One region of the Cupriavidus basilensis genome, then DNA from elsewhere that is predicted to be linked to it. Evidence: predicted binding sites of a transcription regulator. Region 1 holds the regulator's gene; each other region holds the start of a gene.
The links. Region 1 encodes LexA, which represses DNA repair genes until DNA is damaged. Its sites were predicted from a motif close to ACTGTATNNNNATACAGT; they were not measured.

Region 1 (7,950 bases):
CAAGGGCCGGATTTTACTTCATGGGCGCTTTTGGAAGAGCTCACTGGGCAGATTACGGGGTGGGAGTATTACAAGACTTTCGAGATTGGGCCGTATCTTTTTAATAATATATACAGAATTAAAAAGCCACGATTCGTAGGGCAGTAAAATTGACCCGGCGGCCGGACTCGCCAACAAGGCGTTGGCCGCGCCGCCGTAGTTTTCACGCAAAGGATTGTCGCTGTATCGTTTGGAGACCTTTTTCGGGCGGCTCAAGGGCACACCACCAATGCCTAAGAGCAGATATGGCACTCGTCGGCACCGTGGAGTATCCGCGGCGTCGACTTCTTAATGATGAACTGAGGAAACGCTCAAGCGGCGCGGCACTTGCCCGCTTGACCTTCACCCAGTCCCGGGACCACGCGCCGGCCTGATAGGCGCCACCGCAGATCCCGGCGCTGCCGGTGGAGATGGTGAAGCGCGAGCCGAACTTGCTCCAGAGGCTGCAGCAGCTCTCGACGCCATCGCCCGAGACGGCGACCGCTGCCGGTGTTAGCGCACCGCCGGCGGCCGCCGGACACACTGCCTACATCGAGCAGTTGGACTGGGCGGTGTGCATGGCACGCTACAACCGCGCGCATACGCTGTTCTACCTGGATCCGCCGTATTAGGAAACTGAGGGCTATGGCGTCGGCTTTCCGCTCGCGCAGTACGAGCGCATGGCCGACATGATGCGCGAGCTCAAGGGCAAGGAGATTGTCAGCCTGAACGACCACCCCGAGATCCGGCGCGTCTTTGCCGATTTCCAGATGGAGTCGCTCGACATTGAGTACCAGGTGGGTGGTGCCGACAAGCCGGCTGTGCGGCGCGAGCTGATCATCTACAGTTGGGATCGCCAGGCTGAGCCGGTTGGACTGTTCTAGCGATCAGCTCGGTTGGAAAGTCGGATCGGGTGAGAATGGCCGGCGGTCGAAGCCCCTCTTGTGCCTTTGTTGGATATGTTGTAGCGACTAGGGGGCTTCGCGGCCAGCTGCGGGCAGATAATGTTGGTTGGTAGCGAGCTATATATCGCTTTGCTATTTCCCTTTGGTGCTCGATAGTATGTCTTTAAAGGCATCAAGAATCTTTTCTGGCGGCAATTTCTCAAGCGCTTTTTCAAGTATCTCGCTGATGGGTGAGGCCGGTTCATTTTTTGATAAAACTCTCACGGGGTTGGCGCCGAAATTCTTGATCGCGTACTCTCGCAGTAGTTGTAGCATTTCTCCGTCGTCGCCCATTTCATTTCTGTAGCCGACGAATGAATGGGCGGCAGCTTCCTTAAATGCGTAGTCTTCAGTCAGTCTTAGAATGTGTCCATATTGCTTCGCCGAAAACCACGTGAGCCAGATGAATGGAGCTAGGAGTAGATATTTCGAAAGACCAACAATTAGCGCTGTCTTTTCTGATGAAAATTCAACTGAATTTGTCTTTGTGTCGTGCCAAATAAATGCGCCAGAGAGGACAAGAAATGTAATGCCGATCAAGAACAGTGCGGCCCACAAAATCTGAGTTCGATCTAGGCTCTCGCGGCGATCCTTGAACGATTTCGCAAGAGCAATTTTGCTTGCTCCTTCTAGTGTGCCCTCAATGTCGGAGCGCTTGTCGTCAAATTGCTTGAATAGCTTCTCTTGGGCGATTGAGGCGGTACTTAGGGAAGCTACATATTGATCGACTTTCAGCTTCTCGGCTTCCGCTGCGGCCGCGCTTGCTAATGCATTTGTTTGTGCGGTTGCTGACGTCCTTTCTGCGCTGCTGATTAACTCAGACCTGTCGAGGATTTCCTTGGTGATTTTCTCGGCATCAGATGCTATTTTTTGAATCTTCTTTTGTTGTCCTAGTATTAATTTGCTGACCTCTTCTATTTCGTGGCGTTTTGCTAGTGTTTCTCCAATGGCTGGTGATGGCGGAAATCCATCCTGCTCTGTAGGTATTAGCCATTGTAGCTGGCTTCGCAGTCCCCATAGGTGACTGACGATGGTGGGTGTGGTTTGAGAAAGCCATGAGATGCCATTGGACTTGGCGGTACTCATATAAGACTCTATTTGCTGCGTCGAGTTTGTAATGGGGGGCCACAGCAGCGACATTAATACCTGGTCTTTTTGGTACTTCTCGACGGAGGCAACCGCCGCGATCAATGTCTCGAACCAGTCCGTAATTTGTTCCGTTGGGACGTTCATATTGCTTCCCCCGAGTGCTGTCGCACCCAGGCCGGGAGCCATTTCATCCCAAACACTTTTCGCAGCCGTCAAGCGACCGGCGAACTCTGTCTCACTCATCTTATCCCCCTGTTTGAATTGCTCGTCATTATGCCTAATGACGGGGTAATGAGTGGGAGAGTGCTGTTGAAGGAGTTGCTTTCTTGTTGTGGCGCCCTTTCTATGGAGCTACTTGCCCACTGGCGTGCGAGGCGCCGGCTCGGCTGTCATCTTCGAGGCAGGGTAGGGCTGCATGAGACTTCGGGCCTGCTCAGGATCTCTGCAGGTCAGCCAATCGTCCCATTCCGCCCGCGGCACGATGACGATCATCCGTTTTTCCTTGCCCGGGGCATGGAAGCGGTTCATCAGCGGATGCTTGTCCGAGTTGATGGTCAGCATGGTGAACGAGATGGCACCATCTGGCCAATCCCGCCACAGGCCGGCGATGGCGAACTCAGGTTCGTCCTTCAGCCAGATCCGCCAGCGCACCGACTTTGCTTGCCCCTCCGCATAGAACGGCTCGTAGAAACTGGTGGCTGGCACCAGGCAGAGCTGACCCTTCTTCCACGGCCCGGAGAACGACCGCTTCTCGCCGACCGTCTCCGATCGCGCGTTGGTGGTGTCAAACTTGGCTACGCCAGGCGGGATGCGCGTCTTGGGCACCATGCCGAACGTCCCCACCAGGGCCTGGCGCGCGCCGTCGGCGCCGGCCACAACTATCGGCGCGGCATAGTCCGGCCAGGTTTCAGGCGGATAGTCGATGGGCGGTGGCTCGACGCCGAAGACGTCGCGCAGCAGCTGGCGCTGCACCGGGGCATAGTTAGTGCACATCCTCATCTCCTGGCAGGGGCGTTAGTGGCAGCACCCGCCGCGCCTTCTCCGAGACGCGCCGGTGCTTGTCCTGCGCATCTTGCCACGTCGCCGAGGTGAAGATCTTGTCGATGCCGCCCCCGGACAGGTGGGTAAGAAAAACTGGCTTGTCGTTCATCTTGTCCGGCCATGGGCAGAAACATGTCCAGACGCGGGCATCCTGCTCGGGAAGGTCAGTGCGCAGCACGAAGCGTTTGAACCAGCCCCTCAGAAATTCATGATGCGCGTTGCCGTCCAGCGTGTGGACTGGCTGGCCGTGAGGGTCCAGGACGTACAGCTGCATGCTGAAGGGGTCGCCATAGGCATCCGGCGTGCCGCCGCGAACGGCGTGGCGTAGCGCGCGTACCCAATTCTCTGGGGTGTTGGGTGGCATGGCGAGGCGGCTGCTGCTAGTCAGCGGCGCGGGAACCGCGCGCGCAGCGGCGTCTTCACCGCCGGCCGGGCCACCTTGATCCGATGGTGCTGGCCGTCCTGCTCGAAGGAGAGGTAATCGGCCGTCCACACCATCTTCTCGATGTGGCGCGTCTCGATGCCGTGCACGGTCACGGCGCTGGCTGACACCGTGACGCCTTCGCAGTCCAGGCGCAGCTCGGCCGTGTCGCCGGGCAGGAACTGGGTTTCCAGGAAGATCGATGCCGCCTGGTAGGTCACTGGGAACATGCCATCTCCTGCCGGGTGGCGTAGTGGCGTTCGCCGCGGGTGCGTAGTCGGATGGTGTTCGGGCCGAGGATGTCAGCGCCATAGGCGAGGCAGAAGCTCAGTCGCGCACCGTCGTGTTCGAACGCCAGGCGGTCGATGGTCCACGGCAGCGCCTGGATGGCCGCTGTATCGACACCCATCAGGTGCAGCGTGGCGCCGGCGGCCTGAGCGGCGGCCTCTACCTCCGGGTTCCAGGTGTCGGCCGTGAGCAGCGGATCGTCGATGGTGAGGCGGGGGCGGCGGATGGCCAAACGCGCAGCCCCGTGGGACTGACTATATAGATAGACGGTATCGGGGGCGCAGGCGAACATGTCTCTCTCACTAGATACTGTATGGATGTCCAGTATAGGAGTCGTCCTAAGCCAAGCGCGGATAGTTGAGTTAACTGTATGGATATACAGTGTTGATGTGCGATGCGTCGAGCCAAAGCAAAAAGCCCACCGAAGGGGTGGGCTTTTCAAGTTCCAAAAATTGGAAGATGTTCTTCCAAAATTCTGGCTAAGTTAGCAACTGCAAACCTCGCTAACCTTATATATTCTGGGGTGGCTGATGGGACTCGAACCCACGACGACAGGAATCACAATCCTGGACTCTACCAACTGAGCTACAGCCACCGTCGATGTCGTTCTGCTTGGTGCCGAACGACGAAGAACAAGATCATACAATGCCAAAAGCCGGATGGCTAGTACTCTGCACAAATTTTTTTCAGTGCCACCTGCTTAACCCGCCAGCTTGGAGGATTCCTCCAGCTCGAGCATTCGGCAGATAGCGGCCATGCTGCCAACCATGGTGCGTCGTTGCGCGCCCTGGTAGATGCGTACGCCTTTGGACTGGCGGAAGGGCACGGGCTTGACGGGGCGGCGGGCGGAAAGGCGGTTGGCTGGCAGCATGGCTACACCTGGTGACTTGCAACAACAGTTAGCGGTACCCGCTATGCGGGTGCGTTGGCACAATCGGGTGTCGGCTTGTACGGGGTTAGCCCGCCTCAGCCGCACTCGTCAGAAGGCGCCGGGGCGGATGAGGCCGACGGCGATGCCCTCCAGTGAGAACTCTTCGCGGCCGGCTTGCACGATGATGCTGGGGAAGTCGGGGTTCTCGGCAATCAGCTCGATGGTGTCGCCGCGGCGGTTGAGGCGTTTGACGGTGACGTCGTCGCCCAGGCGGGCGACAACGATCTTGCCGTTGGCGGCTTCGCTGGCGCGCTTGACGGCGAGCAGGTCGCCATCGAGGATGCCGGCGTCGCGCATGCTGAGGCCACGCACCCGCAGGAGGTAATCGGGTTGCACGTCGAACACCGAGGCGTCGACCTGGTATTGGCGATCGATGTGTTCGGCGGCGAGGATCGGGCTGCCGGCTGCAACGCGCCCGACCAGTGGCAGGGTTAGTTGCATGACGCCGGCCATAGGCAGGGAAAACTGGTCGGGTAGCTCCGAGTCGCTGCGGGAGACCTTGAGGCGGATGCCGCGGGAGGCGCCGGGGGTGAGCTCGATCACGCCTTTGCGGGCCAGGGCACGTAAGTGTTCCTCGGCTGCATTGGGTGAGGAGAAGCCGAACTTGGCGGCGATCTCAGCGCGCGTGGGCGGGAAGCCCGTGTGCTGGAGGCTGCTGCGGATCAAGTCGAAAATCTGCTGCTGTCGCGGTGTCAGGGTCGCCATGGTCGCCGATGTTTGGAAGCACTGTATGTTTAAACAGTATGCTGTGATTTTATACAGTATCGAGTGAAGTGCAAGCGGAATTTTTGGGAGTTTGCGCATTGACAGGTGCGTTCCACGAATCTTGGCGCGTGCCGTGATGTGCGGGCAGAGGGATTACAATCCGCGGCACCTGAAGCGTGTTGCGCTGCTTGCTGTTCAACTTTTCTGGTTCCCGACCACTTTCCCGCCATGTCTCTCCTGCCTCGCGTCGTCGTGCTCGCTACTGGCGGCACCATTGCCGGTTCTTCCTCCAACCCAGCTAGCAGCGCGAAGTACCAGGCGGCGACGGTGCCGGTGACAGCGCTGCTCGACGCGGTGCCGGCGCTGGGCGCGGTAGCTCGGATCGAGGCCGAGCAGGTTGCGCAGGTAGATAGCAAGGACATGTCGTTCGCGCTCTGGTCCACGCTGGTGGAGCGTGTGGCGTACTGGTCCGCGCAGCCCGATGTGTCGGGCATTGTCATTACGCACGGCACCGATACCCTGGAAGAAACGGCCATGCTGCTGCACCTGGCTTGCGTGGGTACGGTGCCAGTCGTGCTGACGGCTGCGATGCGGCCGTCGACCTCGTTGTCGGCGGATGGCCCGTTGAACCTGCTGGATGCGGTGCGCGTAGCAGCGGATGCTGGCGCGACGGCCAAGGGCGTGCTGCTGGTGATGAATCAGGAGATCCACGCAGGGCGCGATGTGATGAAGGCGCACACATCGGCGGTGAATGCGTTTGTGTCGCCGGTATCTGGGCCGATTGGCTTTGTTCAGGACAACCTCGTGCGCTTTGTGCGTATCCCCAGCCGCTTGCCGGTCAAGGCCTGGCCGGTCCCTTGCGCATGGCCGCAGGTCGAGATCGTGGCTAGCTATGCGGAGCCGGGCCGGATCGTGGTGGATGCCTTGGCGCGGGCGGGCGTGGCAGGCCTGGTCGTGGCGGCCGCTGGCAACGGGTCCGTCCACCAGTCGCTGGTGGAGGCGCTAACCGATGCTGCTGGCGCGGGCGTGGCAGTGGTGCGCAGTTCGCGCACAGGAGCGGGGCATGTGGCGATTCCTGCGCCTCCCCGGCCGGCGTCGGGCGTTTTTGTTTCGGCCGGCGACCTCAATCCCTATAAGGCGCGCGTACTGCTGGCGCTGGCGCTGGCTGCGGAGCCTGGATTGGCAAAGGATCCGGCGGCGCTGCAGGCACTATTCACCGAAAACTGAGGCGGCTTGCTCCCGATAGCAAAAGCACGCTATACTTTAAGGCTATTCAACCTTGCTGCACCGGACATGGCGCTCGGGCAGCTTATCCAAAAGGAGCGTCAATGCGTCATTACGAAATCGTATTTATCGTCCATCCGGACCAGAGCGAACAAGTCCCGGCCATGATCGAGCGTTACAAGACGCTGGTCACGTCCCAGGAAGGCCAGATCCACCGCGTGGAAGACTGGGGTCGCCGTCAGATGGCCTACATGATCCAGAAGCTGGCCAAGGCTCACTACGTTTGCCTGAACATCGAATGCGGCAAGGAAACCCTGGCTGAACTCGAACACGCGTTCAAGTTCAACGATGCAGTGCTGCGCCACCTCATCGTTCAGACCAAGAAGGCTGAAACCGCACCGTCCCCGATGATGAAGGAAGTGCAGCGCGAAGAAGCTCGCAAGGCCGCGCAACAGACCAGCGAAGTCCAGGCCGCCTAAGTGCGGACTGTTGTGGTTGCCGCCGGCGTTGATCGCCGCGGCGGCAAGTGCGGGCATCGGTGCGGGAGAGTGCGTTGAACCAGTTAAGGCTCTGCGCAACGCTCGCGGAACGCGATGCCTTGCGTTACACCCCGGCCGGGGTCCCCGTGGTCAACTGCATCTTGCAGTACGCGGGCGAGACGGTCGAGGCGCAAACGCCCAGGCAGGTGGAGTTCTCCATCGCCGCCATGGGAATTGGTCAGATCGGCCAGCGGCTTGAGCGTACCCCGCTCGGCGCGATGCTCGACTGCGAAGGATTCCTGGCCCGCAGGCACCGCAACAGCAAGGCTCTCGTCTTTCACATCACTGGATGTAAAGCATTCGAAAAGGATTGAATCATGGCATTCGTCAAACGTGACAACAAGAACAAGAAGCGCTTCCAACAGCAAAACCCGCTGTTCAAGCGCAAGCGCTTCTGCCGCTTCACCGTGGCTGGCGTGGAACAGATCGACTACAAGGATCTGGACACCCTGAAGGATTTCATCGGCGACAACGGCAAGATCACGCCGGCCCGCCTGACCGGCACCAAGGCGCACTATCAGCGTCAGCTCGACACGGCCATCAAGCGCGCGCGTTTCCTCGCGCTGATGCCCTACACCGACCTGCACAAGAACTGATCGGCCCTAGGTCCGTTAAGGAGAAAACACGATGCAAATTATTCTGCTTGAAAAAGTCATCAACCTGGGCAACCTGGGTGACATCGTTCGCGTGAAGGACGGCTACGCCCGTAACTTCCTGATCCCGAACAAGAAGGCCCGCCGCGCTACCCAG
Region 2 (7,950 bases), on a different replicon from region 1:
GCTTCGAGGTCGTGAAGTAAGCTATCAAATTAGTTAGCGATTGTGACAGCGCCGGCCGCAAGTTCATCGTGAGGCCGCGACAAAAGGCCTCTAGCCGCTGGCTGTCACTCTAAACGCACGAGCCTGGCGCGCCGACTTCGACGCCGGTCGCCGCGACCTCCGACCAGGCACTCGCCTGGAGGAGTGGCTGCATCGAGGGCAAGGCCGTGCGAGGTTGTGCCATGAGCTGCTGCAGCGAAGACCATACCACCGTGGTGGAAGGGCTGCGGCTGGAGGAACTGCTCAATCGTTCAACTACCGTTGCAAAGACTTTCTGGTCCGAAGGGGAACGTTTCTGCCATAAGAAGTGGCAGCCCAGGAACAGAAGATTGGTCGCCCCTCGAGAAGTCCCAGAAGGGCAAGCCAGTAAAACTCCTGCCACGCATTCTTCCAGATTTATGAGCCCACACAAGGCCGATGGCCGACCCCTTGTTCAGCGTGGACACCAAGGACTTCGACATCGACAAGTGTCGGTTCGCCCTGATCGCCAGCAGCGCGTTGCAGATCGTGATCGGCGTGACGGGGCGCCCACTACAGACGCCTGCCGCCATTTCCGACAACGGATAGGGCACGTCCGTCCGGCCAAGTAGCGTCCATAGCGAGATCATTTTGAAGCCCGGCCCTTTGGTGTGCCTCATAATGGCACCCTCATATAACCAACGCATCACGCATGACCTCCAGCTTTCGCGTCTATATCGACGAGTCGGGCGACGAAGGATTTGTGTTCCTTCCCAACGAGCAAGGTAGTTCGAGGTGGTTCGTCCAGTCCGCCACGGTAGTTCGCACTGTGAACGACCTAGCAATGGTGCAACTCGTCAAGAACGCTAGGGAGCTACTGAGGAAGCCTGCTAAATCGCCCCTGCATTTTCGCAACCTGCGGCATGAGCACCGGGTGCCTCTGGCGCGCATGATTGGGGAGGCGCCACTGCGGCACGTGCATGTGCTGGTCCACAAGCCCTCAATCGCCGACCCGGAGGTTTTTCAGCAGGAGGCGTTTTCCTTATACCGCTACACGATCCGCCTTTTGCTGGAACGCGTGAGCTGGCTGTGCAGGGATACCGCGCGCCCTGGTGAGGGTGATGGTAAGGCCGAACTGATTTTCTCGAACCGATCGGCGATGTCCTATGCCGACCTCCATCATTACCTTGTGCGACTGCAGGGCCGGGAAGACTGCCGCATCCATTGGGACAGCCTCGACCTTGATGGCGTGCGCGCAGTGAATCACGACCAGTTGGCAGGCCTGCAGGTCGCCGACGCCGTGGCGACGAGCGCGTTCTACGCAGTCCACAGAAATCAGTATGGGGAGACGGAAGACCGATACCTGCGCATGCTCGCACGCAACCTGTATCGGCGCAATGGACAGGTGGACGGCTACGGCTTGAAGTTTTGGTGCGGCGACGCAGAAGATGGGGAGCGTCGGCGTGTGATCGCCGCGGTGCGCGACGACTGAGAAAAGACGGTTGCAGGCCCCGGATTCGAGGATCCCACCCAAAACGGGCTGCCGTCTTTCGACGACCTCTACAAGCTCCGCGCTTGCCTGCAACACCCAAATTATACGAGCCCTGATGCGATTTTCGCAACAGGGCTGGTTGGCCGCTGGTGGCAGCGATCGCGCGATGGAACCGCTCATGTGACGGATAATGCAGGTGAATACTGTATAAATATACAGTACACTGGGGGCAGGAGCTCGCCATGCTAACCGTCGCCCCAGAATCCATTCATCCGTCACTTTGGCTTGCCTCGCAGCTTGCTCGGGGCAACGCACGCACCGTTCCAACCGGGTATCCGTCGCTCGACAAGGAGCTTCCGGGCGGCGGCTGGCCGATCGGTTGCCTGACGGAGTTGCTGCAGCGCCAGCCGGGTATCGGCGAGTTGCGCTTGCTACGCCCTGCTCTCGTCGCGCGCTCGAACCGCCCTGTCGCGCTTCTGGCACCGCCGCACGCGCCTCAAGCGTTGGCGCTCGCCAACTGGGGCGTCCCGTCCGCGCAGACTCTCTGGATCGAAACCCGGCACACCGCTGACGCCCTGTGGGCCGCGGAGCAGATCTTGCGCGCCGGGACCTGCGGAGCGCTCGTCTTTTGGCAGTCGCACCTGCGTAACGATGCGCTTCGGCGTCTGCATCTTGCCGCCCAAGCCTCCGATGTCCTTTTCTTCGTGGTTCGTCCGACGGCCTGTGCACGCGATGCCTCGCCGGCGCCGCTGCGCCTGACATTGGAGCCCGCATCGGACGGAATTCGTGTGCAGTTCGTTAAGCGTCGAGGCCCGCAGCAGGAATCGCCGCTCCACATAGCGCTGCAGCCCTCCCCCATTCTGTTGTATCGCCATGCTGCGCCTGTGGATCTGCCTGCGCCTGTCGTCCCTGCCCCTCGAAGTATTCCGACCGAACTGGTCCACTGAGCTAGCGGTTGCTGTCCTGGACAGGGAGCGCGTGCATATGGCGTCGCCGCTGGCCATTGCGGCCGGCGTGAAGCCGGCAATGCGCCGCGGTGGCGTACAGACGATCGCACCGCAGACCATTCTCTTTGACCGCGATGGTTGCGCAGAACTGGCGGCGCTCGAGCGTGTCATGATGGCGATGCTGCAGTTCTCGCCCAATGTCGCTGCGTCCGAGGAGGCGGCGGTGCTTGTCGACATCAGCACCACGCTGCGACTATTCGGCGGCGTCCGCAAGCTGCGGCAACGGATGCTGGCGGCCGTCAGGGCAATGGGGTTCAGTCCTGTCGCGGGATGCGCACCAACCGCCGAAGGCGCTTGGCTACTTGCGCGCTCTGGTGGCGGAACGGCATTAAGTATGCCCACATTGGTGCGAGCGCTGGTCGGCATCCCCGTTGCGATCCTGCCGGCGGCGCGGCCGTTTGATGAGTGGCTGGACGGACTCGGCTGTCGGACGCTAGGAGACCTGCGCCGGCTGCCGCGCGCAGGCCTGCAGCGCCGATGCGGCGCCGCCATCCTTGAGGCGTTGGATCGCGCCCATGGGGAAGCACCTGAAGTCTTCGAATGGGTCGAAGCTCCCCCATCGTTTGACGCCGCGGTGGATCTTCCGGATAGGATGGACAACGCTGAGTCCGCCCTTGCCTACACTCGCGGCTTGCTGGTACAGATGGTCGGCTGGCTAACCGCCCGGCACCTGGCCATCAAGCGGTTTGCGGTCGAACTGCGCCACGAGCGCGGCCCCGCTGCCATCGCACCAACGAAGATTGAGATTGCGCTGGCCGAGCCCAACTGGCATGAAGAGCATTTGGTTCGCCTGCTCAAAGAGCGTCTGACGCGGCTGACTGTCGAGGCGCCGATGATTGCCGTCGCGGTGTCTGCCATCGAGACCGAGCCGGTGGCACCCCCCAGCGATTCATTGTTTCCAGAACCGGGCGGCACGCCGGCGGACCATGCACGCCTGCTTGAGTTGCTGGTGGCACGCCTCGGCGCTGACAATGTCCGCCAACCGTGCTTGCGTGCAGACTACCGCCCGGAAGTCGCCAACAGCTGGCAGTCTGCCACTGACAAGCCGCCCAGCGCAACGTTGCCCGCAGGCCTGCCACGTCCTGTTTGGCTGCTCGGCAAGCCGGTGCCGCTGATTGAACGCGACCACCGTCCCTTCTACGGATCGCCACTGCGTATCGTCTCACCGCCTGAGCGCATCGAGTCGGGCTGGTGGGGCGGCCAGCTGGTGACACGCGACTATTTCGTTGCGGAGGCGAAGGACCACACCTGCTACTGGATCTTTCAGGAACGCATGGGCAGCCGAGAAGGCGATGAGGCTCGGTGGTATCTGCATGGCCTCTTCGGCTGAAAACCATGGACATCAACGCCAAGGCAGGTCTGCCCGCCTACGCGGAACTGCACTGCCGCTCCAACTTCTCCTTCCTCGCCGGCGCCTCACGGCCGGAAGAGCTCGCTGAGCGCGCCGCTCAGTTGGGCTACCACGCGCTCGCCATCACGGACGAGTGCTCGCTAGCGGGCATCGTTCGTGCCCACACAGAGGCCAGGAATGCCGGCCTTCGCCTTGTAATTGGCGCCTGGTTCCGGCTGCAGAACGCCGACGGCTCTCCCGCGCTCTCATTCCTTGCGCTTGCCCGTAACCGCGAAGGTTATGGCAACTTGTGCGAACTGATCACGCTCGCGCGCATGCGCGCCGCCAAGGGTTCCTATGTGCTGACCCCACGCGACTTGGCCGCGCCCGAAGCGCCGTCCGAGCATCTGAAGGGGCTGCCAGATTGCTTGATCGTGTTCACGCCGGACTATGGCGTGGCGGCCGAGAAGCTGGAGGCGCAATCGGCATGGGTGAGCGCGACTTTTGCTGGCAGGGCGTGGATGGGATTGAGCCTGCTCTACAAGCCGATGGACGATATCCACCGCGGCACGGTCGAAGCGGCCGCGGCGCGACATCACCTGCGCATCGTCGCCACTGGCAACGTCACCATGCACGTACGCTCGCGCAAGCCGATGCATGACGTGCTGACTGCCATCCGTGTGCATCGCCCGGTTCCCGAATGTGGGTATGACCTCCTGCCTAACGCCGAGCAGCACCTGCGCTCCCGCTTGCGACTCGCCAACATTTACCCGCACCGCTACCTGACGGAGTCGGTCCACATTGCAAACCTGTGTCAATTTTCGCTGGACGAGCTCCGTTACGAGTATCCCGAAGAAGTGGTGCCGGATGGCGTCACGCCGTCCGACTATCTGCGGGGCGAAGCCTATGTCGGCGCGCACCGTCGCTATCCGGACGGCATCCCCCTTGCCGTCCAGCAGCAACTCGAACATGAATTCGCACTGATCCGCGACATGTCGTATGAACCCTATTTCCTGACGGTCTACGACATCGTGCGGTTCGCCCGCTCCAACGGCATTCTCTGCCAGGGTCGCGGGTCCGCAGCCAATTCCGCCGTCTGCTACTGTCTCGGCATTACCGAAGTTGACCCGGCACGCGGCAACCTGCTGTTCGAGCGGTTCATTTCAAAAGAGCGCGCCGAGCCGCCCGATATCGACGTCGACTTCGAGCATCAGCGCCGCGAGGAGGTGATCCAGTACCTGTATCGCAAGTACGGGAGGGACCGCGCGGCACTGGCTGCCGCGGTGACCACCTACCGGCCTCGCAGCGCGCTGCGCGACACAGGCAAGGCATTAGGTGTGGATCCCGCGATCGTCGACCTGGTCGCGAAATCTCACCATTGGTTCGACAGCAAAGCGGATCTCCTTAAGCGTTTTGGCGAAAGCGGCGTGGATACGGAAGCGGCATTGTCCCAACGCTGGGCACACATGGCCGTGTCGCTGCTTGGCTTCCCGCGGCATCTCTCCCAGCACACAGGAGGTTTTGTGCTCGCGCGTGGCAAGCTTTCCAGGCTGGTGCCAATCGAGAACGCGGCCATGGCCGATCGCAGCGTGATCCAGTGGGACAAGGACGACCTTGACGCCTTGGGGTTGCTCAAGGTTGATGTCCTCGCGCTCGGCATGCTGTCTGCGATCCGGCGAGCCCTGGATCTGGTGACGCAACAACGCGGAGAAGCCTTTGAGCTGCAGGACATTCCAGCGGAAGATCCGAAGACCTACGAGATGATTTCGCGGGCGGATACGGTGGGCGTGTTCCAGATTGAGTCGCGCGCCCAGATGTCGATGCTGCCCCGCTTGAAGCCGCGCACCTTCTATGACCTCGTCATCGAAGTGGCGATCGTTCGGCCGGGCCCGGTTCAGGGTGGCATGGTGCATCCCTACCTGCGTCGCCGGCAGGGCTTGGAGCCGGTCAGCTATCCGAGCCCGGAGATGGAGCAAGCCCTGTCCCGCACGCTGGGTGTACCGATCTTTCAGGAACAGGTGATGCAGGTAGCCATGCTGGCGGCAGGCTTCTCAGCTGGGGAAGCGGATCAACTGCGTCGCGCCATGGCCGCCTGGAAGCGAAAAGGTGGGTTGGAGCGATACCACGAACGCATCGTGACGGGCATGCTCGAGCGCGGCTACGATCTGGAGTTCGCGGAGAGCATCTTCCGGCAGATCCAGGGCTTCGGCGAGTACGGCTTTCCGGAAAGCCATGCAGCAAGCTTCGCACTTCTCGTCTACGCGAGTGCGTGGCTCAAGTGCCACGAGCCTGACGCCTTCCTCTGCGCCATGCTGAATAGCCAGCCGATGGGCTTCTACACGCCATCCCAGCTGGTGCAGGACGCCAAGCGCCATGGCGTCACGGTTCTTCCTGTTGATGTGACAGTGAGTGGCTGGGACGCCAGCCTGGAAAGTCATGAAGGCTCGGTGCTGGCTGTACGCCTGGGCCTCTCGCAGCTGAGGGGCATGCGCCGCGAAGCGGCCGAACGCATCGAAACGGCACGCGCACTCCGGCCCTTCGCCTCCGTCAAGGTTCTTGCTCGCAGAGCGTCGCTAGACCGGCACGATGTCAATGTACTGGCCGCTGGCAATGCGTTGATTGGCCTTACGGGTAGTCGACGCCAGGCGATGTGGCAGGCGGCTGCAGCGGTACCTGACAAGGATCTGCTGCGGCCCGCGGATCTGGACGAGCCAATGCCCGAACTCTCACAGCCAACGGAAGGCGAGGAGATCGTCAGCGACTATCGCTCGCTCGGCCTCACGCTGAACCGCCACCCGCTTGCCCTGCTCCGCCACAAGCTTGCTGCATTGCGCTTTGTGCCCGCCGACGTGCTTGCCACCTACGCGACGCGGCAGATTGCCCGTGGCTGCGGAATCGTGACCGTACGGCAGCGGCCGAGCACGGCGAATGGCGTGGTCTTCTTGTCATTGGAGGACGAGACCGGTACCGTCAGCGTCATCGTCTGGCCGTCCGTGATGGAGAAGTACCGACGCGAGGTATTGACGGCCTCCCTACTCGGTGTCTATGGCCAGTGGCAATGCGAAGGCGAGGTGCGGCACCTGATCGCGCAACGCTTTGTCGACTTGTCGCCCATGCTTGGATCCCTGGACACCGCGAGCAGGAATTTCTGCTAACAGTATCCTCGTTGCCCTCATCAGGAACCCGAAGGCTCTCGCCCACGTGAGGCCTGGAACTCGGCGATGCATTGGATGGCCTGTTCGCACTGCTCAAGCGAAAGGGCATGGATGCTGGGACTGTCGACTGGAATGCGGAGCGATGCAATCAGCCACTTCATTGCCTTGCCCCTCGCCTCAAAGGCATTGACACCGTCGCGCCGCATCTTCGCAGTGACCAACGGATCGAGGGCATCGTGCAGTCGGCTCTTCTTTTCGCGCAATGCCGCGTCGGCCAATCTTCCAAGCGGGGTGTGTTGCTTGCTTCGCGCACGCACGCCGATCCACGCCTGGCACGGGGAGCAGATCCACACAGGCCCGTGGTCCTCCAAATACGGGTATGCCTCTTCTCCCACGCGGGCAAGAACCGCCTTCCCGCCGCAGTAATCGCAGAGGGGCTGAGGAGGAGCAGGTATCGGTCGGCCAACACGCATCAATGACCCTGAGTTGCCAGGAGGTGAGCGATTCTACGACATGGAATCGGGATTCTTCGTTCCCTACGCTGCCAACCGGTGCTCGTAGTAGGGCTGGTTCCGGTCGTCCAGGATTGCATCGAGCGCGGCCAAGTTCTTCGCGTCGGGATTCAACCAGGCTTCCACATGCTCGGGCTTGACTGGCACGATACAACGATCATGCCCTGCGGCCGACACCTCAGCGGGCGGCTCGTCGGTAATGGCAGCGAAGGAATAGAGATCGGCCTCGCCCTCTCCTCCTTTGCTGATCGACCATAGACACGCCACCAACATGTCCTGCTGCGGCTCGGGCCTGAACTCCAAAACCACGCTCTCTTGCTGCTCGCCAGGTGCCAGCTCTCGCTGCTCCATCCGATGCCGTGCGACATTTTCGTAGAAAGCATTGACGATCATGATGCCGTGTCGATAGCCGTATAGCTGTCGCCATGCCTTCTTCAAATTGTCGCGTCTGGCGTTG
Region 3 (7,950 bases), 2.0 Mb from region 1:
CGACTTCCCGGCGCGCTTCCAGTTCATCGCCGCGATGAACCCCTGCCCATGCGGTTATCAGGGGCACCCTTCCCGTCCTTGCCGTTGCACGCCGGACCAGGTGCTGCGCTACCAGTCCAGGCTATCGGGACCGTTGCTCGACCGGATCGACCTGCAGGTGGAAGTGCCGGCGCAGGATCATCAGGAGATGTTCGACGGCCCGCCCGGAGAGCCCAGCGCCGACGTGCGCCAGCGCGTGCTGGCCGCCCGGGCCGTTCAGCAGGCCCGGCAGGGCAAGCCCAATGCCGCGCTGTCCGGTCGCGAGATCGACGAGCACTGCCCGCTTACGCCAGAGGCGCAGGCATTGCTGCGCGGCGCCATGGCCAAGCTGGCCTGGTCGGCGCGCGCCTATTTCCGCGTATTGAAGATCGCCCGCACCATTGCCGACCTGGCGGGCGCCGAGCCATTGCAGCCGAGCCATGTGGGCGAGGCTATCCAGTACCGGCGCGCCTTGCGCACACCGTAGCCATTCACGCCCGGCGCGGCGGCACGGCCACAGGAGGCTCCGACGGCGGCGGAGGCTCCTCGATCGGCGGAAGGTCGGGCGGCACGCCCGGCGGCAGTGGATCTTCGACCGGCGGCACGGTGTGGACCGGCCGCGCACGCAGTGGAGCCTGCTGGGGGGAAGAGCTTCGCATTGCTTGCCTCCGCTTGGATCGTCTTCGTCTTACCTTATTGAAGCAAACGCACTCTTGGGAAGCCAGCGATAGATAGACAAATGGACGGATCGGGCCGGGGCGGAGCCGGCCCCGAGTCCTCAAGCCGGATGGCGCCTGACGAAGAACAATGCCGCGCCCACGGCCACCAGCACGCTGCCGAAGATCCGGTTCTGCCAGCGCACCGCGCGCGCATTGCGGAACAGGCCGCGCATGCGCGAGGCCAGCAGCGCGTAGCCGTGCATCACCACCAGGTCCACGCCGCACATGGTCGCGGCCAGGATGGCAAGCTGGGGCCCGAGCGCATGGGCGGGATCGATGAACTGCGGCAACACCGCCACCATGAAGATAATGCCCTTGGGGTTGGTCACATTGGTCAGCAAGCCTGTGGCAAAGCGCCGGCGCGGGCTCAGCGCGGCGACGCGCGGCGCTTGCGCACCCGGCACGGCATCGTCATGGCCGCCATCCACCCGCGCGCGCCATTGCTGCACGCCGATGTAGATCAGGTAGAGCGCACCGATCGTCTTGACCACGGCAAAGGCATGCTCGGAGGCCACCAGCAGCGCGCCCAGGCCACCGCCGGCCACCAGCAGGATGATGACCAGCCCGGTCTGCAAGCCGAAGATCGTGGTGGTGGTCTTGCGCAGGCCGTAAGACAGGCCATGGCTCATCGACAGCACCGCGCCGGAACCCGGCGATACGGCAATCACCCAACAGGCCGCGAAATAGGCCAGCCAAACATCCCAACGCATTGCGTTACTCCTTGAAAATAAACTGTCTTGAATCTGCCTGGAAGCCTGGAGTGCCCAGGTCAGAACGGATGGAAGCCCGTCAGGAACTGGTCTATCTGTTCCGCCTGGCGCTGGTCGCGCGCGGCCTCTCCCGCCTCCAGCACGACCGCCTGGTAGACGTGCACGCCCGACGCCACCAGCCGTGCCGTCAGCCTGCGTGGCGACTGGTCCTGCGGCGATACCGCGGCCACCTGCACCTCCACGCCCTCCAGCGCCACGGCCGGCGATGCGGCCGACATCACCGTCACCTTGCGGGTCTTGACCGCTTCGGCGGGATGCGGCCCGAGGTTGCCGAGCAAGCCCTTTTGCATGGAATCCAGCGCCGCCTGCCGCAACCCGGCGTCATCGGCGGGCAAGGTCACCACGCCCACGGCGAACAAGGTCTCGTCGACCCGGGCCGCGTCCATCGTCATGGGCAGCTTGCGCCCGGCAATCGCCACCTCGCGCGCGGCGCCGGATGGCTTGCCGGGATAGAGCGCCGCGTAGGCGCCTTCGTTGGACTGGATGGTGCGCCAGTCATAGCGGGGCGAACAGGCGATCAGCCCGGCGCCGAGCGCGCCCAGGACGATGGCTTTGGCAAGCAGGGACTGCGGCAGGCGGAAAAACCGTGGAAACCAGGCGTGGGGCATCAGCGCGACGAATGCGGAAATAAGCCGCTATTATCGTAGAACCCGCGTGCCAGCGCTCATCCACATTGCCCGTCAATGCAAACCCAGCCATCGATCCAGCCAATGCAGCCATCCCCCCGGGGTGTCTTTGGCACCGCACGCCGTACCGGCGCGGCGATGCTCGGCGCCATGCTGGTCGCGGCGAGCACGAGCGCCCTGGCCGCTGCGGCCCACCTGCCCCCTGTCAACGATCTCGCCGCCCAGGCTTCTGCTGCAGCCAGCCGGGGCGAGCCCCTGGTGGTACTGGTGACACTGCCCGGCTGCGTGTACTGCGAAACAGTGCGCCGCAACTATCTCGGCCCGCAAGCCGCGGCGGGCGAAATCGAGGCGCGCGAGCTCGACATGACCGCCGACACGCCGCTGCGCAACGCCGACGGCAGCATGACCACCGCACGGGAATGGGCGCGCAGCCGCAATGTGGCGGTAGCGCCTACGGTGCTGTTCCTCGACGCGCGCGGCCGCTCCCTGGCCACGCCGCTGCGCGGCATGCAGCCCGATTTCTATGGCGCCTACCTTGAACAGGCGCTGGACCAGGCCCGCTCGGCCTTGGCCAGCAAGGCGCATTGAAGCGCATGATGAAGCACGCGGCTGCGGCCAATCGTCGCATCCGCGGCAGCTCGATGCATGCAGCCGGCAGCGCCACGGCAGCGGCAGTAGAATAGTGGCTTGTCTGACCTGTCGGCGAGCATCATGACGACCTCCGCTTCCTCCACCGCACCCACCCCGGCAAGCACCGCCACGCGCAAGCTGTGGCCTGTGATCGCCGCCGTGCTGCTGGTTGCCGTGCTGGGCTGGTTTGGCTATCGCGCCATCGCGCCCGCCAATGCGGCGCCGCCCGCCACGTTCACGCTGCTGTCCGGCGAAAAAATCAGCACCGCCGATCTCAAGGGCAAGGTCTACCTGGTCAACTTCTGGGCCACCAGCTGCGTCACCTGCGTCAAGGAAATGCCGGACATGGTCCGCACCTATGACAAGTTCAAGGACAAGGGCCTGGAGTTCGTCGCCGTGGCAATGAGCTATGACCCGCCCATGTACGTGATGAACTATGCGCAAACGCGCAAGCTGCCGTTCAAGGTGGCGATGGATTCCGACGGCGCGGCCGCCAAGGCATTCGGCGAAGTGCAGCTGACCCCGACCACCTTCGTGATCGACAAGGACGGCCATATCCTCAAGCGCTATGTGGGCGAGCCCGAGTGGGACGCACTGCACAAGCTGCTCGATGGCGCGCTCGCCAAGGCGGCCTGAGCCACTGCCTGGCCCACCGCCTCCGCCCGCAAAGGTGCCTTCCATGGCACCTTTTTTATTGCCGGGCGCCGTCGCGCAATGCCCGGCTTGCGCAGCCCGGCTGTATGGATATACAGTTGCCAGCAGCATTCCCCGCCCATGCTGGCCAGCGCACTTGCGCCCGGCATCCCCTAAGGCCCCCGCTCCGTGTTACTCGATCCCGATTCCAGCGCCGTGCTTTGCGACGCACCCGCCGCCAAGCAGCCCGATACTGTGGATGCCGCCGCCCCCGACACGCCGGCCTACCTGTCCACCCTGAACCCGGAACAGCGCGCGGCCGTGACGCACGAGCCCGCCGCGCCGCTGCTGATCATCGCCGGTGCCGGCTCGGGCAAGACCAACACGCTGGCGCACCGCGTTGCCCATCTGGTGCTGGGCGGCGCAGACCCGCGCCGCATCCTGCTGCTGACGTTCTCGCGCCGCGCGGCGTCGGAGATGGGGCGGCGGGTCGAGCGCATCGTCGACCAGGCGCTGGGCATGCAAGCCTGCGGGGCGGGGCGCGCGGCACTCACATGGTCCGGCACCTTCCACGCCATCGGCGCGCGCCTGCTGCGCGAGTACGCGGAAACGCTTGGCCTGTCGCCCAGCTTCACCATCTGCGACCGCGGCGACGCCGCCGACCTGATGAACGTGGTGCGGCACGACCTGGGCCTGTCGGCCCAGGCTTCGCGGTTCCCGCGCAAGGAAACCTGCCTGTCGATCTACTCGCGCGTGGTCAACACCCAGGCGCCGCTTGAAGACGTGCTCAAGCAATGGTTCCCGCGCTATGCCATGTGGACGGATGCGCTGCGCGGACTATTTGCCGGCTATGTGCAAGCCAAGCAAAAGCAGCAGGTGCTCGACTACGACGACCTGCTGCTCTACTGGGCGCAGGCACTGGCCGAGCCCGCGCTGGCGCAGGACATGGGCGCGCGCTTCGATCACGTGCTGGTGGACGAATACCAGGACACCAATGCGCTGCAGGCTGCCATCCTGCTCGCGCTCAAGCCCGACGGGCGCGGCCTGACGGTGGTGGGCGACGATGCCCAGTCGATCTACGCCTTCCGTGGCGCCACGGTGCGCAATATCCTCGATTTCCCCGCGCAGTTCACGCCGGCCGCGGACATGGTCACGCTGTCGCAGAACTACCGCTCCACCCAGCCCATCCTGGCCGCCGCCAACGCGGTGATCGGGCTGGCGGCCGAGCGCTATACCAAGGACCTGTGGTCGGAGCGCGGCTCGGCCGAGAAGCCGGAGATCGTGGTGGTCAACGACGAGGCGGACCAGGCCCGCTATGTGGTCGAGCAGATCCTCTCTCGGCGCGAGGCCGGGCTGGCGCTGCTGTCGCAGGCGGTGCTGTTCCGCGCCGCCGACCACAGCGCGCAGCTGGAGATCGAGCTGGTCCGGCGCAATATCCCGTTCGTGAAGTTCGGCGGCTTGAAGTTCCTGGAATCCACGCACGTGAAGGATGTGCTGGCGGTGGTGCGCTGGCTGGAAAATCCGCGCGACCGCATGGCAGGCTTCCGCAGCCTGCAGCTATTGCCGGGCGTGGGGCCCAAGACTGCCGCTCGCGTGCTCGATGCGGTGGAAATTGCCACCGAGCCGCTATTTGCCCTGGAGTCCTTTGAGGCGCCGCCGGCCGCCGCCGAGGCCTGGCCCGACCTGCTGGCGCTGGCGCGCAGCCTGATGGCCCCGGCCGCGCCGTGGCCCTCCGCCTTCGAGCAGGTGGTGGCGTGGTACCAGCCGCACCTTGAGCGCCTGCACGACGACGCGCCCGCGCGCGCCGCCGACCTGCAGCAACTGGAGCGTATCGCCGCCACCTACGCGTCGCGCGAGCGCTTCCTGACGGAACTCACGCTCGACCCGCCGGACGCATCGAGCGACGAATCCGGCGTGCCGCTGCGCGACGAGGATTACCTGATCCTGTCCACCATCCACTCGGCCAAGGGCCAGGAATGGAAGGCCGTCTATGTGCTCAATGCCGTCGATGGCTGCATGCCTTCGGACCTGGCCACCGGCACCACCGAGGAAATCGAGGAAGAGCGCCGGCTGCTATACGTCGCCATGACCCGCGCCCGCGACCACCTCGACATCGTGGTGCCGCAGCGGTTCTATGTGCACCAGCAGACCGCTTATGGCGACCGCCATGTCTACGCCTCGCGCACGCGCTTTCTGCCTAACCGCGTGATGCCGCTGTTCCACAGCCGGTCCTGGCCGCCGCCCCCGCCGGTAGCGGACGCGCCGGCCAAGGCGCCGCTGCCCAGGCTCGACCTGGCCGGGCGCATGCGCGATATGTGGAAATGAGGCTGCGCGGCCAAGGCGCGTGTCAGTTGACCGCCGCGCCAGCCGCGCGCACCACCTCCACCAGCGCGCCGGCGCGCAGTTGCGCGGCAATGGCTTCGATGTCGTCGGTCATGTAGCGATCCATCGCCAGGAATGGCACGCGTTCGCGCACAAAGGCGAAGACCGCGCGGCCCGCCGGCGACAGGCTTTGCACCGCGCCGGCCAGCTCGGCGGCCTGGCAGGCTGCGAGCAGTTCCACGGCAAGGATGTACTGGTTGTTGTCGATGATGCGGCGTGCATTGCGCGCGCCGATCAGGCCCATGCTCACCACGTCCTGGTTGTCGCCGTTGGACGGCACGCTCTGGATGCTGGCCGGGCTGCAGATGGTGCGGTTCTCGGCGATCAGCGCCGTGGCCGGATACTGTGCGCCGGCAAACCCGCAGCTCAGGCCCTCGTTGGCGGCCGCCAGGAAAGCCGGCAAGCCGTTATTCAGGTGCGGGCTGAGCAGGCGGTTGAGGCGGCGCTCCGACACTACGCCAAGCTGCGTGGCCGCGATGGCCAGGAAGTCCATGGCGAACGCGACTTGCTGGCCGTGGAAATTGCCGCCGTGGAACAGCTCGCCGTCGTCAAAGAACAGCGGATTGTCGTTGGACGAATTCAGTTCGCGCTCGACCACGGTGGCGCAGTGGCCCAGCGTGTCGCGCACCGCGCCCAGCACCTGCGGAATGCAGCGCAGCGTGTAGGCCTTCTGGATAAACACGCCGGTGCCGGTGTTTTTCTCGTCGCCGGCGCGGGTCTTCATTTCCCCCGCCAGCTGGCCATGCCCCGAGAGGCGCGTGGAACCCGCCAGCAGCGCGCGCAGGTTGGCCGCCGATTGCACCTGGCCCGGATGCGGCTTGGCAATGTCGTGGCCGTGGGTCATGAAGGCGTCGGCCGAGGCGTTGAGCCCTTCCAGCGCCAGCGCCGCGATGATCTCGGCCTGCGTCACCTGGGCGCGCATGGTTTCCAGCAGCAGGCACGCCATGCCGGTCATGGCCGAGGTGCCGTTGATCAGGGCCAGCCCTTCCTTGTGGGACAGCTTGATCGGCTCGATGCCATGCTCGCGCAATACCTGCGCGGTGGGCGCGGTGGTGCCGTCGGCCAGCAGCACCTTGCCTTCGCCGATCAGTGTGATGGCAATATGCGACAGCGGCGCGAGGTCGCCGCTGGCGCCGAGCGAGCCCACCTGCGGCACGGCGGGCGTGATGCCCGCCTCGACATAACGCAGCAATTGCTCGATCACCAGCGGGCGTACCGCCGAATAGCCCCGCGCCAGCGCATTGGCGCGCGCAACCATCATCGCGCGCACCTCTTCGCGCCCGAACAGCGGGCCCACACCAGCGCAGTGGCTGCGCAACAGGTTTTCCTGCAGGGCGCCGGCATGCTCGATATCCACCCAGTTATGCACCAGCTCGCCAAAGCCGGTGGACACGCCGTAGATGGGGATATTGGACGAGGCTAGTTCCTCGAAACGCGCACGCGCATCCGCCACATGAGCACGCGTAGCCTGGTCGAGGCTGGCCGGGCGACGGCCTTGCGCCACCTGCGCCAGCGCGGCGGCGGTGAGTTGCCGGCCATCGACCTCGACGGCCGTGCCGCCCAGGCGGCTGGATGCGTGCTGGCTGGATACCTCGTTCATTGCGTGTTCCGGGTGAGCTGTTCGGGCCCGCGAGTGTATCAAGAGATGTTGACACGAAGCGCGCAGCGGCCGGTTCGCCCGGAAACGCAGGAAACGCAGAAAACGCCGGAAGCGCTACAGCCCGTAGCGCTTGATCTTGTCGTACAGCGTGGCCTTGCCCACCTGCAGCAGATCCGCCGCCTGGCTGACCGCGCCGCCGGTACGCGCCAGCGTATCGGCGATGACGGCTCGCTCGTAGTGCTCCATGCGCTCCTTGAGCGGCGTAGAGTCGTCAAGCGCATCGGCGCGCGTGCCGCCCTCGGGCACGCCCAGCACCAGGCGGTCGGCGGCGTTGCGCAGCTCGCGCACGTTGCCGGGCCACGCGCGCTGCATCAGCGCCTGGCGCTGCAGCTCGGAGAGGATGGGCACAGGGCGCTGGTAGCGCACCGCCGCCACCAGCATGAAATGCTCGAACAGCGCAACGATGTCCTCGCGCCGCTCACGCAGCGGGGGCAACGGGATGGTGACCACGTTGAGCCGGTAATACAAATCCTCGCGGAACGTGCCTTGCGCCACCAGCGTCTCCATATCGC
Region 4 (7,950 bases), on a different replicon from region 1:
CCGGCGACAGCTTCTACGTTTGCGGGCCCGAACTGTTGCAGGTAACCAAGACCGGGCTCATCTGAACCTGCGCATCCGGCCAGCGCGATCTGGCTGCGGTTGTCACGGTCGTCGTTAGCTGCGGTGCGGCGTACAAGGCGCTTTATGACCGTGTGCGCCGTATGCGCGACCCACGAAGTTCCCGCGGTCCCGCAAACATTGTCTTCGGCAATGTCTTAATGCTGCAATACAGGGGCCTTATCATTTGCCGGTATCAAGTCGCAGCTAAAGAACTCTGAAAAGCACTTTCGCGTATGGACCATTGGGGTGGGCCATGCGCCGATTTGATTGCACGTCTTACCATGGCTTCTTTTCAAGGCGGCCCGGATGCCAGAAGAGTGTTCGGCTTCAGGTGCCATGTTCGGTGGACGTGTTGTTGCGGGGTTGTCGGAGCCATCCTGAGGGGTGGCTCTTTTGTTTTGCTTGCTGGCTCGAACCACGTGGGCCGGCATCGGCCAATAGACGCATGCCGCAGCGCTAGCTGTCCTCCACTCCTCATCTTCCTTGGATCTACAGGTAGTAACATGCGGCCCCGTCAAGCAACCACGACCGATTTGTCCGATGTGGCGGCGCTACTTCAGTCTTGCTCACTACCTGCCGGGGGCATCGATCGTCAATCGGTGCAATTTCACGTCAGCAGAGACAAGCAGGGACTCCTTGGGTGCGCAGGCTTCGAGGCATTCGGTGGCAACGTTGCCCTGGTCAGAGGCCTCGCCGTGGCAAAGCGCGCCAGGCGCGCGGGGTTGGCCGGGCTGCTGCTTTCGGCCATGGTTTCCGACGTTCGGCTACGCGGCATCGACTCCCTGGTCGTCGGCACGGATACCTCGGCGGGCTACTTCTCGCGGCTTGGGTTCGCACCGGTCGAACTTGCTGCTTTACCGCCGGAGTTACGGGAGTCTCCGGAATTTTCCGCCGCAAGTCTCAATACGCAGTTTCTGAAGGTGGAGCTCTAGCAGGCTGTAGAAGATCGATGCCGCGCAAACGGCGAAGCTCTCCCTGTGCGGGGGGCGGTTAACCGCGGTCAACCATTGTCATTCTCCAAGCTGCAAGCCTCACCGCTTCACCCTTGCGTGCATCCGTGGTACTGTATAAACATACAGTATTCGGAAGTTTCCTATCAGTCCCCTCGGACTGAGCCGCACGCATCACATGACCGCCGAACTCTTTTCCCTATCGCCCGATACATCGGGCGATTCGCCTTTGGCGCAGCCGCCCGTGGCCGACCGGCAGGGGGCGCTGGACGCACTGGAGCAACGCTATCCCGGCCTGTGGCGGGCGGGGCAGCTTGGCCATCTGGGCCGGGCGGGCAGCGTGCCGGCCTTGCCGACCGGCCATGACGCGCTCTCGGCCGAGTTGCCCGGCGGTGGCTGGCCGGTGGGCGCGCTCACGGAGCTGCTGCTGGCCGACCCCGGCGTGGGCGAGTTGCGGCTGCTGCGCCCGGCCTTGCTGGCGCTGGCCGCGGCGCAGCGCCGGGTGGCGCTGATCGGGCCGCCGCACCTGCCCAATGCAACGTGCCTGGCCGAATGGGGGTTGCCGGCTCGCCAGTTGTACTGGGTGCGCCCGCCCGCTGGCGCGGGCCGGGCCGCGGCGCAGGCGGATGTGCTGTGGGCGGCGGAGCAGGTGCTGCGCAGCCAGGCCTTTGGCGGGGTGATGGTGTGGCTGCCCACGGCGCGTCCCGAGGCGCTGCGGCGCTTGCAGGTGCTGGCGCAGGCAGGAGACGCCGTGGTGTGGGCGTGCCGGCCGGCCAGCGTGCTGCGCGAGTCGTCGCCGGCGGTGCTGCGGCTGCTGTTGTCGCCGGCGCCGGGCAATGCCGTGTCGGTCACGTTCCACAAGCGGCGCGGCCCGGTGCGCGATACGCCGCTGGTGCTGCCGCTGGGCGAGATGATGGCGGTCCCCGCCATGGCCACGCCGCCTGCGGCGGCGCAGGCCCCGTCGATGCCGGTCCCCCTGAATGCCCCGGTTTCCCAAGCCGTTGCGGGAGAGCAAGCCCATGTCGTACTGGATCGCGGTGCATCTGCCGCGCCTGTCGCTGGACGCGCTGCAGCCGAACTGGCCTGAGCCCGCCGCGCCCCGCGCCTGCGCTGGCCTGCTGCACCACAGCGTGCCGGTGGCGGTGATGGAGCGCGAGCGGGTGGTGCTGGCCAACGGCCCGGCGGTGGCGCTGGGGGTGCAGGCGGGGATGCGGCGCGGCGGCGTGCAGGCGTTGTCGGCGCAGGTGGTGCAACTGCAGCGCGAGCCGGCGGCCGAGGCGCAGGTGATGACGGCGCTGGCGCTGGCGTTGCTGCATTTCACGCCGCATGTCACGGTGCATCCCGATGCCGGGGTGGCTACCGTGATGATCGATGCCGGGGCCAGCCTGCGGTTGTTTGGCGGCCATCTGGCGTTGTGCCGGGCGGTGTATGCGCGGGTGCGGCGGCTGGGGGTGTTCCCGCAGCTGGGCTGCGGGCCGACGGCCTTCGGGGCGGCGTGGCTGGCGGCGCAGCCGCTGCGGCGCGATCGCCGGGGCGGGCTGGTGCGTCCGGCGCGGCGCGCGGTGGGGCCGCAGCGCATGGCGCGGCTGCTGGACCGGCTGCCGGTGGGCATGTTGCAGGGGCTGGCGGACGATGGCTGGCTCGATGGCATCGGCTGCCGGACCGTGGGCGAGGTGCGGGGCCTGCCGCGTGCCGGCCTGCGGCGCCGGCTGGGGCCGGACCTGCTGGCGCGGCTGGACCAGGCCTATGGCGAGGTGCCGGTGCGCTTTACGTGGTTCAGCGCGCCCGCCACCTTCTCGCAGCGCATGGAACTGCCAGGCCGGACCGAATCCGTGCAGGGCGTGATGGCGGGCGCGCAGCGTTTGCTGCTGGCGCTGGCCGGCTGGCTGGCCGTGCAGCAGGCGGGCGTGACGCATCTTGTGCTGCGGCTGGAGCATGAGCGCTACCGGCTGGGTGCCCAGACGCAGGCAACGCCGGTGACGATCAGCCTGGCGCAGCCCAGCCGCGATCCGGCGCATTTGTCCAAGCTGTTGCAGGAGCGGCTGGACAAGGTGCAGTTCCGCGTGCCGGCGGTGAGCCTGCTGCTGGTGGTGGAGTCGGTCCAGGCCTGCGTGCCGCAGAGCGATGCGCTGTTTCCCGAGCCGGGCGGCACGCCGGCGGAACTGGGCCGCGTGCTCGATACGCTGATGGCGCGCCTGGGCCGGGAGAACGTGCTGCAACCGCAGCCGCTGGCCGACCACCGGCCCGAGCGCGCCAACCGCTGGTGCCCTGTGGATGAGATGCCTGCGCGCGCGCCGCGCGAGCCGCAGCGTGCCCCGGCGGGCATGCCGGAGCGTCCGCTGTGGCTGATGGCGCAACCCGTGGCGCTGACTGTGCAGCGCCATCGGCCTTGTCACGGCGGGCCATTGACGTTGCTCTCGCGGCCGGAGCGCATCGAATCCGGCTGGTGGGACGGCGCGCTGGCCACGCGCGATTACTTCGTTGCGCAACGGGCGGATGGGCTGCGCTGCTGGGTCTATCGCCAGCGCCCCGGGCGTGAGGAAAGCGGCGAGTACCGCTGGTTCCTGCACGGCTTGTTTGCCTGAGTCTTTGCCCGAGTGTTTGCCCGAGTTTTTTGCCTGAATCCTTGCCATGTCGAGCCAGCCAGCCAACCCTTCATTCTCCGCTTTGCCGCCGGCGCTTTCCGCGCTGCTGCCGGCGTTGCCCGACTATGTGGAGCTGCATTGCATCTCCAATTTCACCTTCCTGGACGGGGCGTCGCATCCGGTCGAGCTGATCGAGCGCGCGTTTGCGCTCGGCTACCGCGGCCTGGCGCTGACCGACGAATGCTCGGTGGCGGGCACGGCCCGCGCGCACCATGCGCTCAAGGACCTGCGCGAACGCACCCGCGATGCGGCCGAGCGCAGCGCGGCGCGGTTGGCCGCCGGGCTGCGGGAGGATGAGGACGAGGCAGCGGAGGAGCCGGAGGAGGGCGACGACGAAGACGGCGAGCATCAAGGGCATGGCGAATGCCCCGCCGCGCCGGACGCCACGGCCACCGGGAGCGCCGATGACGCCTTGCAGGCCCGCCTGCGCCGGCATGACCGCCTGCTTGCCCTGGCCCGTGCCGCGCAGGATTTCCGCCTGCTGATCGGCAGCCGCTTTACGCTCACCGACCACGCGGGCCGGCCCGTGCTGCGGCTGGTGCTGCTGGCGCAAAATCGCGAAGGCTTCGGCAACCTGAGCGAGTTGATCACGCTGGGCCGCACGCGCGTGCAAAAGGGCGCCTACGCGCTGCATCCCGACGACATCGCCGCGCCGCAGCCGGGCCAGGCCCACCTGCGCGGCATGCCCGATTGCCTGGCGCTGCTGCTGCCTTCGTATTGCCCGGACCCCGCCGAGCTGCTGGGGCAAGCCCAATGGATGCGGCAGGCGTTTGGCGAGCGCGGCTGGATCGCGCTCGAACAATTGCAGGGCCATGCCGATGCCATGCACCGGCTGCGGCTGGAGGAGGCCGCCGCGCTGAGCGGCGTGCCCCTGGTGGCATCCGGCGCGGTGACCATGCATGTGCGCTCGCGCAAGCCGCTGTCGGACGTGCTGAGCGCGATTCGCGTGGGCCAGCCGCTGGCCGAATGCGGCATGGCGCTGGCGCCCAACGCCGAGCAGCACCTGCGCATGCGCCAGCGCTTGTCGCGCCTGTACCCGCGCGAGGCGCTGGCGCAGACGCTGCGGGTTGCCGCCATGTGCGACTTCTCGCTGGCGTCGCTGCGCTACGAGTACCCGGAGGAGCTGGTGCCCCCGGGCGAGACGCCATTCAGCTACCTGCGCCGCGAGACCATGAAAGGCGTGCTGCGGCGCTTCCCCAAAGGGCTCAAGCCCAAGTGGCGCAAGCAGCTGAAGGAGGAGCTCGCGCTGATCCGCGAGAAGCGGTACGAGCCGTTCTTCCTCACCGTGCACGACATCGTGCGCTTTGCCCGCAGCCGCGGCATCCTGTGCCAGGGGCGCGGCTCGGCAGCCAATTCGCTGGTCTGCTATTGCCTGTTCATCACCGAGGTCGATCCCAAGGATGCCAACCTGCTGTTCGGCCGTTTTCTCTCGCGCGAGCGCGACGAGCCGCCGGACATCGACGTGGACTTCGAGCATCAGCGGCGCGAAGAAGTCATCCAGTACATCTACGAGAAATACGGCCGCCACCGCGCCGCGCTGGCGGCGTCGCTGATCACCTATCGCTCGCGCAGCGCGCTGCGCGACGTGGGCCGGGCGCTGGGCATCGATGCCAGCGTGATCGAGCAGGTGGTCAAGGGGCAGGCATGGTGGGATGGCGGCAAGACCTTCCTGGAGCGCATTTCGCAGTACGGGCTGGACCCGGACGCGCCGGCGGTGCGGCAGTGGGCCAGCCTGACCACGCAACTGCGCGGCTTTCCGCGCCATTTGTCGCAGCACGTGGGCGGCTTTGTGATTGCGCGGCACAAGCTGTCGCGGCTGGTGCCGATAGAGAACGCGGCCATGGAAAACCGCAGCGTGATCCAGTGGGACAAGGACGACCTGGAATCGCTGGGCCTCTTGAAGGTGGACGTGCTGGCGCTTGGCATGCTCTCGGCCATCCGCCGCGCGCTGGCGATGATCCCCACGCGCTCGGGCGCGCCGTACCGGATGGAAGACGTGCCCAAGGAGGATCCGCAAACCTACGACATGATCTGCGCCGCCGACACCATCGGTGTGTTCCAGGTGGAGTCGCGTGCGCAGCAGTCGATGCTGCCGCGCCTCTTGCCGCGCAAGTATTACGACCTGGTGGTGGAAGTGGCCATCGTGCGGCCCGGCCCGATCCAGGGCGGCATGGTGCATCCCTACCTGAAGCGGCGCGAGCAGGTGCGGCGCACCGGCAAGCCGCCGGCGTACCACAACGACGTCATCGAGAAGGTGCTGGGCCGCACGCTGGGCGTGCCGATCTTCCAGGAGCAGGTGATGCAACTGGCCATCGACGCCGCCGGTTTTACGCCGGGGCAGGCCGACCAGCTGCGCCGCTCCATGGCGGCGTGGCGGCGCAAGGGCGACCTGAAGCAGCACCAGGATGCGCTGGTCAAGGCGCTCACCCGCAACAAGTACCCGGAGGCTTTTGCGCTGGCCATCTGCAAGCAGATCGAAGGGTTTGGCGAATACGGCTTTCCGGAAAGCCATGCCGCCAGCTTTGCCAAGCTGGTCTATATCAGCGCGTGGATCAAGTGCCACCATCCGGCGGTCTTCCTGTGCGCGCTGCTCAACAGCCAGCCGATGGGGTTCTACTCGGCGTCGCAACTCGTGCAGGATGCGCGCCGGCACCACGTGGTCACGTATCCGGTGGATGTGACGGTGAGCGGCTGGGAAAGCACGCTGGAGCATGCGGCCAGCGGTGTGCCGGCGCGCGCGCGCCAGCGCGCCCAGCCGGCGGTGCGGCTTGGCCTGAACCGCGTGAACGGCATGCGCGAGGCGGCGGCCGGGCGGATCGAACTGGCCCGCGCCGAGGCGCCGTTCGCCAGCGTGGAAGACCTGGTGCTGCGCGCGGGGCTGGACCGGCACGACATCGATGCGCTGGCCGCCGCAGATGCGTTGGCCGGCCTCGCCGGGCATCGCCGCCAAGCGCGCTGGCAGGCCCGCGCCGCCGCGCTGCAGGCCGCGCATCACGACCTGCTCCATGAGGCGCCGCCGCCCGAGGGCGAGCTATCGCTGCCCGCGCCGCGCCTGGGCGAGGATGTGGCGGCCGACTACGCCAGCACGGGCCTGTCGCTCAAGTCGCATCCGCTGGCGCTGCTGCGGCCGCGGCTGGCCGCGCTGCATTACGCCACGGCGCAGGATTTATCCCGCTGCGGCAACAACCGGCAGGTGCGTGCCTGCGGCATCGTCACGGTGCGGCAGCGGCCATCCACGGCCGGCGGCACCATCTTTACCTCGATCGAGGACGAGACCGGCGCCGTCAACGTGATCCTGTGGCCGGACCTGATCGAGCGCCAGCGCAAGGAAGTGCTGGGCGCGAAGCTGCTGGGGGTGATCGGCACGTGGCAGCGCCAGGGCGAGGTCAGGCATCTGGTGGCGCAGGAACTGGTGGACCTGAGCCCGCTGCTGGGCCGCCTGATGGTGTCCAGCCGCGATTTTCACTAGGGCGTGAGTGGGGCGTGATTGGGGCGTAACCGCATAACCCCATAACCGCGTAACCGGGTTACTGCGCGGGCGCCTCGTGCCCACGCGCTTCGCAACGCCGCGCACGGCTCATCTCGCCCTGCCAGCCAACCGCGCGCAGCAGCGCGTACCCATGCTCGGTAATGCGCGGGCACCAGCGGTCGGTCGCGCATTCTTCCAGCGACACGAGGTCGCGTTCGAGCAGTGCTTCCAGGTCCACGGGATCGAGTTCCAGTCGATCCTGTACATCGTGGACCAGCAGCAAGGTGGCAAATTCGTGGGGGCTTAACATCGCCATCTCCTGGGGTTGAACATCCTGATCGCGCGGCCCGGCGGGGGCAGAACCGCCTACGGAAAGACAGCGCCAGGCGGCATTGGTTCAGGTGTTTCCTCTGATCTTTGCCTGCCCGCCACGCTGCGTTCGCGATCCCTTCGTTGTACGTCGGTTTTGCGTCTGTTTTGTGTCAGCCTGATCTCCGTTCTTTGCATGCGCATGCCGGTTTTGCGCCCGTTTGGCGTGCATTCTGCACCCGCCTTGTGCTTTTTCGGCCCCGCCTTTGTGCATGTGAAAAAAGCCGGGAAAGCGCGCTTCAGTCAGCGTTCAGCCAGCCGATACAAGACGCATCCAAGCGATTTTTTGGGGTCTTCGTGGCTACTTTTCTCTCCCCCGCCGTGCGCCTGATGGCGCGCCTCACCATCACCCGCAAGCTGCTGTTGCTGGCCATCCTGTTCCTGATCCCGCTTGGCGGTGCGCTCTATGCGGTGCTGAGCCTGTCGGTGCAGACGATCCGCGCCTCGCAGGACGAAC

Region 2: imuA (translesion DNA synthesis-associated protein ImuA) is a predicted target of LexA. The motif match lies at 1,692-1,709, and genes of this name have one in related genera.
Region 3: F7R26_RS01940 (ATP-dependent helicase) is a predicted target of LexA. The motif match lies at 3,499-3,516, and genes of this name have one in related genera.
Region 4: imuA (translesion DNA synthesis-associated protein ImuA) is a predicted target of LexA. The motif match lies at 1,123-1,140, and genes of this name have one in related genera.

The regions. Positions count from the first base shown of each region.
Region 1 is NZ_CP062803.1:2,484,134-2,492,083, reverse strand. It holds gene F7R26_RS11250 (hypothetical protein) at 1-147, shown strand, start outside; partial or broken gene F7R26_RS40950 (DNA adenine methylase) at 564-902, shown strand; gene F7R26_RS11235 (hypothetical protein) at 1,056-2,294, opposite strand; gene F7R26_RS11230 (SOS response-associated peptidase) at 2,403-3,044, opposite strand; gene F7R26_RS11225 (hypothetical protein) at 3,034-3,456, opposite strand; gene F7R26_RS11220 (hypothetical protein) at 3,477-3,743, opposite strand; gene F7R26_RS11215 (hypothetical protein) at 3,731-4,033, opposite strand; tRNA gene F7R26_RS11210 (tRNA-His) at 4,321-4,396, opposite strand; gene F7R26_RS11205 (hypothetical protein) at 4,502-4,672, opposite strand; gene lexA (transcriptional repressor LexA) at 4,781-5,437, opposite strand; gene F7R26_RS11195 (asparaginase) at 5,666-6,664, shown strand; gene rpsF (30S ribosomal protein S6) at 6,766-7,140, shown strand; gene priB (primosomal replication protein N) at 7,215-7,514, shown strand; gene rpsR (30S ribosomal protein S18) at 7,518-7,796, shown strand; gene rplI (50S ribosomal protein L9) at 7,828-7,950, shown strand, end outside.
Region 2 is NZ_CP062805.1:318,584-326,533, reverse strand. It holds gene F7R26_RS37025 (hypothetical protein) at 457-606, shown strand; gene F7R26_RS37020 (DUF3800 domain-containing protein) at 710-1,489, shown strand; gene imuA (translesion DNA synthesis-associated protein ImuA) at 1,732-2,436, shown strand; gene F7R26_RS37010 (Y-family DNA polymerase) at 2,363-3,826, shown strand; gene F7R26_RS37005 (error-prone DNA polymerase) at 3,832-6,981, shown strand; gene F7R26_RS37000 (zinc-finger-containing protein) at 7,002-7,454, opposite strand; partial or broken gene F7R26_RS36995 (SOS response-associated peptidase family protein) at 7,518-7,949, opposite strand.
Region 3 is NZ_CP062803.1:440,451-448,400, reverse strand. It holds gene F7R26_RS01965 (YifB family Mg chelatase-like AAA ATPase) at 1-505, shown strand, start outside; gene F7R26_RS01960 (LysE family transporter) at 797-1,447, opposite strand; gene F7R26_RS01955 (hypothetical protein) at 1,507-2,115, opposite strand; gene F7R26_RS01950 (thioredoxin domain-containing protein) at 2,272-2,721, shown strand; gene F7R26_RS01945 (TlpA disulfide reductase family protein) at 2,845-3,399, shown strand; gene F7R26_RS01940 (ATP-dependent helicase) at 3,613-5,721, shown strand; gene cmdF (tyrosine 2,3-aminomutase) at 5,744-7,378, opposite strand; gene F7R26_RS01930 (sigma-54-dependent transcriptional regulator) at 7,493-7,950, opposite strand, start outside.
Region 4 is NZ_CP062804.1:998,776-1,006,725, forward strand. It holds gene F7R26_RS25365 (phosphodiesterase) at 1-65, shown strand, start outside; gene F7R26_RS25370 (GNAT family N-acetyltransferase) at 564-992, shown strand; gene imuA (translesion DNA synthesis-associated protein ImuA) at 1,189-2,097, shown strand; gene F7R26_RS25380 (Y-family DNA polymerase) at 2,030-3,595, shown strand; gene F7R26_RS25385 (error-prone DNA polymerase) at 3,642-7,124, shown strand; gene F7R26_RS25390 (hypothetical protein) at 7,183-7,434, opposite strand; gene F7R26_RS25395 (methyl-accepting chemotaxis protein) at 7,791-7,950, shown strand, end outside.